2 linked regions of the Sediminicoccus sp. KRV36 genome follow. The protein of the gene in region 1 interacts with the protein of each later gene in a pairwise test. Links are inferred from orthologs where the notes say so. Each region holds a gene or a part of one and is shown in the gene's direction. Other genes may lie near its edges.

Evidence for each region.
Region 2: the proteins of rplK (region 1) and LHU95_RS19295 interact in binary tests that used the Escherichia coli proteins (3 or more experiments, as listed by UniProt). The link is inferred for Sediminicoccus sp. KRV36 from one-to-one orthologs.

Annotation. Positions count from the first base shown.
Region 1 is NZ_CP085081.1:3,764,311-3,767,461, reverse strand. Bases 124-2,958 are described here. They hold rplK (50S ribosomal protein L11), read left to right. Parts: upstream 124-1,241; coding sequence 1,242-1,676; downstream 1,677-2,958. Other genes in these bases: rplJ (50S ribosomal protein L10), read left to right, coding at 2,795-2,958; rplA (50S ribosomal protein L1), read left to right, coding at 1,679-2,365; LHU95_RS17845 (EAL domain-containing protein), read left to right, coding at 124-1,071. Outside these bases: more of LHU95_RS17845, read left to right, coding at 1-123; more of rplJ, read left to right, coding at 2,959-3,151. UniProt on the Escherichia coli protein: Forms part of the ribosomal stalk which helps the ribosome interact with GTP-bound translation factors.
Region 2 is NZ_CP085081.1:4,075,524-4,078,835, forward strand. Bases 98-3,093 are described here. They hold LHU95_RS19295 (50S ribosomal protein L11 methyltransferase), read left to right. Parts: upstream 98-1,151; coding sequence 1,152-2,036; downstream 2,037-3,093. Other genes in these bases: LHU95_RS19290 (UvrD-helicase domain-containing protein), read left to right, coding at 98-1,079; LHU95_RS19300 (hypothetical protein), read left to right, coding at 2,117-2,908; LHU95_RS19305 (acetamidase/formamidase family protein), read right to left, coding at 2,957-3,093. Also shown: more of LHU95_RS19290, read left to right, coding at 1-97; more of LHU95_RS19305, read right to left, coding at 3,094-3,312. UniProt on the Escherichia coli protein: Methylates ribosomal protein L11.

The DNA of each region.
Region 1 (3,151 bases):
CTGCTTGATCCGGCCGATCCCTATGCCGCGGCCGAGGATGCGGCCAAGCGCCTGATGGGCGTGGTGCGCGTGCCCTTCACCCTGCACCCCGATGGCAGCGGGGCCGGGGGAGGGAGCGTGCAGGTGCGCGTCGGCCTCAGCCTGGGCATCGCGCTGACGCCCGATGATGCCGAGGATGCGGCGGAGCTGATGCGCCGTGCCGATTCCGCCCTCTACCGCGCCAAGGCCGAAGGGCGCGGCCGCTTCCGCCGCTTCACGCCTGAGATGGACCCGCGCCTGGGCAAGCGGCGCGGCGCGATGCGCCTGGAGGCGGAACTGCGCGAGGCCCTCACCCAGGATGTTCTGACCTGCCATTACCAGCCGATCCGGCAACTGGCCTCGGGCCAGCTGCTCGGCTTCGAGGCACTGGCGCGCTGGCCGCATCCGACGCGCGGTTTTGTCTCGCCCAGCGAGTTCATCCCCATCGCGGAGGCCAATGGGCTGATCGTGCCGCTGACCGACCTGCTGCTGCGCCGGGCCTGCCGCGACGCCGCCGCCTGGCCGGAGCCGCTGACCCTCTCGTTCAACCTCTCGCCGTTGCATCTGGCCGAGGCGGACCTGCCGCGCCAGGTGGCGCAGATCCTGGCCGAGGCCGGGCTGCCACCCGGGCGGCTGCAGCTGGAGCTGACCGAGGGCGCCTTGCTGGGCGATCTGCGCAGCGGCCATGCCATGCTCTCGGAGCTGAAGGCGCTGGGCGTGCGCCTCGCCCTGGATGATTTCGGCACTGGGCATTCCGGCCTGCGCGAATTGCAGGCGCTGCCCTTCGACGTGATCAAGGTGGATAACGGCTTCGTGCGGGCCATGGCCTCGGATGCGGGGGCGCGCAAGATCGTTGCCGCCATCATCGGCCTGGGGGAAAGCCTGGGCCTGCCGGTGGTGGCGGAGGGGATCGAGGAACAGCTGGATGTGGATTTCCTGACCCGTCTGGGATGCGATATGGGGCAGGGATGGCTGCTCGGCCGGCCGATGCCGGCTGAGCAGGCGCAGGCGCTGATGCCGCTCCGGGCCGACCCACGGCGCGCGGCCGCGTAGGATTTTCGACATGGGGGGCTGGACAGGCTTCGGCCAGCGCTCTACACGCCCGCCTTCCGGTGGGGGGCATGCGCCCTCCGGCCGCAGGGAAACGCGGGAGGTCCGAGGCATGATCTGCTTTGGGGCCGCCAGGACCGCGGGTCTCTCCATTTTGAGAGGACTGAGTATTCATGGCTAAGAAGATTGCCGGCTATATCAAGCTGCAGGTGCCCGCGGGCAAGGCGAACCCCTCGCCGCCGATCGGCCCGGCGCTGGGTCAGCGCGGCTTGAACATCATGCAATTCGTCAAGGAATTCAACGCGGCGACGCAGCAGATGGAGCCCGGCACGCCGACGCCGGTCGTCATCACGGCGTATACCGATCGCAGCTTTTCCTTCATCACCAAGACCCCGCCCAACACCTATTTCCTGATGAAGGCCGCCAAGATCGAGAAGGGCAGCCTGACGCCGGGCAAGGGCGCCATGGTGGGCCGCGTGACGAAGACGCAGCTGGCCGAGATCGCCAAGGTGAAGATGAAGGACATGAACTGCACCGACGTCGAGAGCGCGGTGCGCATGCTGGTCGGGTCCGCCCGTTCCATGGGCATGACCGTGGTGGAGGGCTGAACATGACCAAGCGCATGAAGGCCCTTGCGGCCACCGTCGTGGCCGACAAGGCCTATCCGCTGAATGAGGCGATTTCGCTGGTGAAGACCAATGCGAAGGCCAAGTTCGACGAGACCATCGAAATCTCGATGAACCTCGGCATTGATCCCCGCCACGCCGACCAGATGGTCCGTGGCGTGGTCGGCCTGCCGAACGGCACGGGCAAGACGGTTCGCGTCGGCGTGTTCGCCCGCGGCCCGAAGGCCGATGAGGCCCGCGCGGCCGGCGCCGATGTGGTGGGCGCCGATGACCTCGCCGCCCTGGTGCAGGAAGGCAAGATCGACTTCGACCGCTGCATCGCGACGCCGGACATGATGGCCCTCGTGGGTCGCCTCGGTAAGGTGCTGGGCCCGCGCGGCCTGATGCCGAACCCGAAGCTCGGCACCGTGACCATGGATGTGAAGGGTGCCGTCACCGCCGCCAAGGCCGGCCAGGTGGAGTTTCGCGCCGAGAAGGCCGGCATCATCCATGCCGGCATCGGCAAGGCCAGCTTCGGCCAGGAAGAATTGCTGGCCAATGCCCGCGCCTTCGTGGACGCCATCCAGAAGTCCCGCCCGACCGGCGCGAAGGGGACCTTCGTGAAGAAGGTCGCCGTCTCGTCCACCATGGGCGTGGGCGTGAGCGTGGATGTGTCCAGCCTGCAGGGCTGAACGCCGATAGGCCACCCGATCAGCCCCGCGCAGCGGGGAAGCTGACCGGGCAACCCCGATCAGCCCCGCGTAGCGGGAAAGCTGAACGGGCACCCCGACCAGCCCCGCGTAGCGGGAAAGCTGACCGGAAAGAGTACCAAATTCGCCCCGGTGTGAGCCGGGGCGCGCAGGTGGCGGGCCTTCGGGGCCGCCGCCGCAACCTGTCGGAGATTGCAGGCGTCGCGGCTTTGGTTGCGACTTAATGGGTGTTCCCACCCGCCAGCATGAGACGGGGAACCGAGATTTTCCCGCCCGGGCCAAGGCCCGGGTCGGAATGGCTTGGCTTTCCGGCAACGACAGGCGAACGGGGCAGGGGGATGGTCCCCTTGCCCCCGTGTGAACCGGTCGAAGCCCTTCCACAAGGTTTCGGCCACCGACGGAGACGTGACGTTGGACCGTACGGAAAAGCGCGCCTTCGTTGACACGATGGCCTCGGTCTTCGCTCAGACTTCCTTCGTGCTCGTGGCCCAGAACAAGGGTCTCACGGTCGCGGCGGTGGATGATCTGCGGCGCAAGATGAAGGCTGCCGGGGCAACGTATAAGGTTGCGAAGAACCGACTGGCCACTCGCGCCCTCGACGGCACCCGCTTCCAGGGCATTTCACCGCTGCTGAAGGGACCGACCGCGCTGGCGTGGTCGGTGGATCCTGTGGCCGTGGCGAAGACCGCCGTGGAGTTCGCCAAGGGGAACGACAAGTTCGTGATCCTGGGCGGGGCGCTTGGCACCCAGAACCTGAACGTCGATGGC
Region 2 (3,312 bases), 310 kb from region 1 along the record:
TCACCCTCGCCATCCCGTATCGCGTGTTTGGTGGTGCCAAATTCTACGAGCGCGCCGAAATCCGCGACGCCATCGCCTATTTCCGCGCCCTCTCCCAGCCCAATGATGATCTGGCCTTCGAGCGCATCGTGAACACGCCCAAGCGTGGTTTGGGCGATACCGCCATGGCGGCGCTGCACCGCCTGAGCCGTGATGAGAAAATCCCGCTGCGCTTCGCCGCCGAGCGCCTCTGCCAGACCGATGCCATCCGCCCCCGCCCGCGCGCGGCCCTGCGCGAATTGCTGGAAGGCCTGAGCCGCTGGAACGCGGCCCTGGAACGCGAGGGCCATGTCGTCGTCGCCGCCCAGGTCCTGGAGGAGAGCGGCTATGTCGAGATGTGGAAGGCCGACCGCAGCATCGAGGCCGCGGGGCGCCTCGACAACCTCAAGGAATTGCTGCGCGCCATGGGGGATTTCGCGACCCTCGGCGCCTTCCTGGAACACATCGCCCTGGTCATGGAAAATGACGATAATTCCGAGGGCCAAAAGGTCGGCATCATGACGCTGCACGCCGCCAAGGGCCTGGAATTCGACATGGTCTTCCTGCCAGGCTGGGAGGAAGGGCTGTTCCCCTCGCAGCGCAGCCTGGATGAGGGCGGCGCCAAGGCGCTCGAAGAAGAACGCCGCCTCGCTTATGTCGGCATCACCCGCGCCCGCAGGCATTGCACCATCAGCCATGCCGCCAACCGGCGCATCTACGGCAACTGGGTGAACTCCATCCCGTCCCGCTTCCTCGATGAACTCCCCGAGAGCGAAATCCTGCGCGAGGGCGGCGTGGCTCAGGCAGCCCGCATGCCATCCAGCGTGTTTTCAGCGGGGGCCCCGCTGTCCTCCCAGCGCCGGCCGCGCGTGATCGAGGCCGGCGCCTGGGAGGTGGATCAAAGGCCCGAACGCGAAAAAGCCTTCGCGCGGGGGACGCGCGTCTTCCACACCAAATTCGGCTATGGGCGCGTGCTGGATGTGGATGACGACAAGCTGGAAATCGAGTTCGAGAAGGCGGGCGTGAAGCGGGTGTTGGACCGTTTTGTCGAGCCGGCTTAGATCGAGGGGCGTTGCCCCCCGAGCCCCCCAGCAGGAAACACAGTTTCCTGCACCTTCGATCCAAAGAGTCTCATGAAGAAACATCCCGCGCAGCTCGAAACCTTGGTGCTGGACCAGCTGCCCGAGGACGCAGTCCCCTCCTATGAGGCAGCACTGCTGGCCGTCAGCGCCACCATCTCGCTGTTTCACGACGAAGCGACCGACCATTGGCGCATCGAAGCCGTGCGCGACACGCTGGCCGACCAGGATGCGCTGCACGCCGCCCTGGCCCTGGCCGCCGGCCTGACGGGCCATGAAGCGCCGCTGACCCGCAGCCTGACGGAGTCCGATGGCTGGCTGGCGCGCACCGTGGAAGCCTTCCCCGAACAGGAAATCGGCCGCCGCTTCCTGATCCGCCCCACCCATGTCGCACCCCGCCACACCTATGGCCGCATCGCCCTCACCCTGGATGCGGGGCTGGCTTTCGGCTCGGGCGAACATGCCTCCACCCAGGGCTGCCTGATGGCGCTGGAGCGCGTGGCGCGGCGACCATTGCGCGTGCTGGATGTCGGCTCGGGCAGCGGCATCCTGGCGATGGGAGCGGCGAAGCTGTTCCATGTGAAGGCGCTGGCAACCGATATTGACCCCTGGTCCGTCCGCGTCGCCGAGGAAAACGCGAAGATGAACGGGCTGAAGCCGCGGCTGCGCGCCATCCTCGCCACTGGCTACAACCACCGCGCCATCACGCGCGGCGCGCCCTATGACCTGATCTTCGCCAATATCCTGGCCCGGCCCCTATGTGCGATGGCCTGTGACCTCGCGGCGCATCTGAAGCCGGGCGGCACGGCCATCCTGGCGGGGCTGCTGGGCAAGCAGGTGCGCATGGTGCTGGCCGCGCATCAGCGCGCGGGGCTGGTGCTGGAACGCCGGATCAGCCTGGATCCCTGGGCGACGCTGGTGCTGCGCAAGCGGGGGTGAGCGCCTCCTGCATATTCACGTTATCTTCCCTTAACGCACGCATCGGCATATCATGAAAATGATGGCAGGCGGATTCATCGATGTCGACCAACTTGGCGCGTTACGAAGCGGATCTCGCTCGGCTAGTGGAAGAGGGGCAATCCTTGCTAGCCGCAATGCAATACGAGGTTGCCAAAGCGGAGGCCACCAAGCATATTCAAGAGTTATTAGGCGATAAAGCCGATAACTATATTTCAAAATTGCCAAAATTCAATTCGACCTATCAGGGTTGGTATTCTGAAGCACGCTCTGTTGTGCGGCAACTCATACCTGACCGTCTGGCGGATTTTACGAAAAACTACGAGACGCCACAAAACAGAAAAACCTTAGGATGGGAAAATTATACAATAGAAGATTACTTGCATGGCTTGCGAATGCCGGGCGGAGTATCGCGTGAAGCAGCCTTAACTCGAATGGAGCAACAATTAAATATAGTCGCATCGGCTAAGCAGCGCTTCAAAAGTTCACTGTTCGATATTCAACAACTCGCAATGGCTGATTTATTTGACAGTGAGATAGAATCAGCCAAGGCTCTGTCAAAGAAAAAATTCCTCCGGGCAGCTGGAGCTGTCGCAGGGGTCGTATTGGAAAAGCATTTGGCACAAATCTGCAGAAATCATAATGTGTTAATTTCCAAGAAAAACCTGACGATCGCTGATCTCAATGACGCGTTGCGTACTGTAGATGTAATTGACATACCGCGATGGAGGGCAACGCAACATCTTGCGGATCTACGAAATCTCTGTGACCATAATAAATCTAAAGAGCCCACAGTGGAGCAGGTTGAAGAGCTAGTTGAGGGTGTGGCGAAAGTGTTAAAAACACTGTTCTAAGTATCTTATATTAGCGATGTCGGGTCTTTGGGCGGAAAGGATGTCCTATCATCGCTTCAACCACTTCTTCGCCACCCGGCACGCCACCGTATAGGCCGGGTTGAACACATTCCCCACATCATAGCGCACCACCATTCCCATCAGATGGCTCGCGGCGCGCGCATCCAGCCCGTAATCCTCGCCCAGCCAGCGCTGCATCTCCGTCGTCGCGTGCTGCAAGGCCTGGTCCAGCGGGCGGGCATTGCCGATGGTGATGATGTCCTCCGCCGTCTCGGCTCGCGGCCAGGTGATGCGGCGCTTCAGCACGGAAAGCCGCACCTCCATCTCGAAGGAGGTTTCGATCCCCGTGCCGGTAATCTCCCCATCGCCCTGGCAGGCATGGCCATCGCCCAGATAGAACAGCG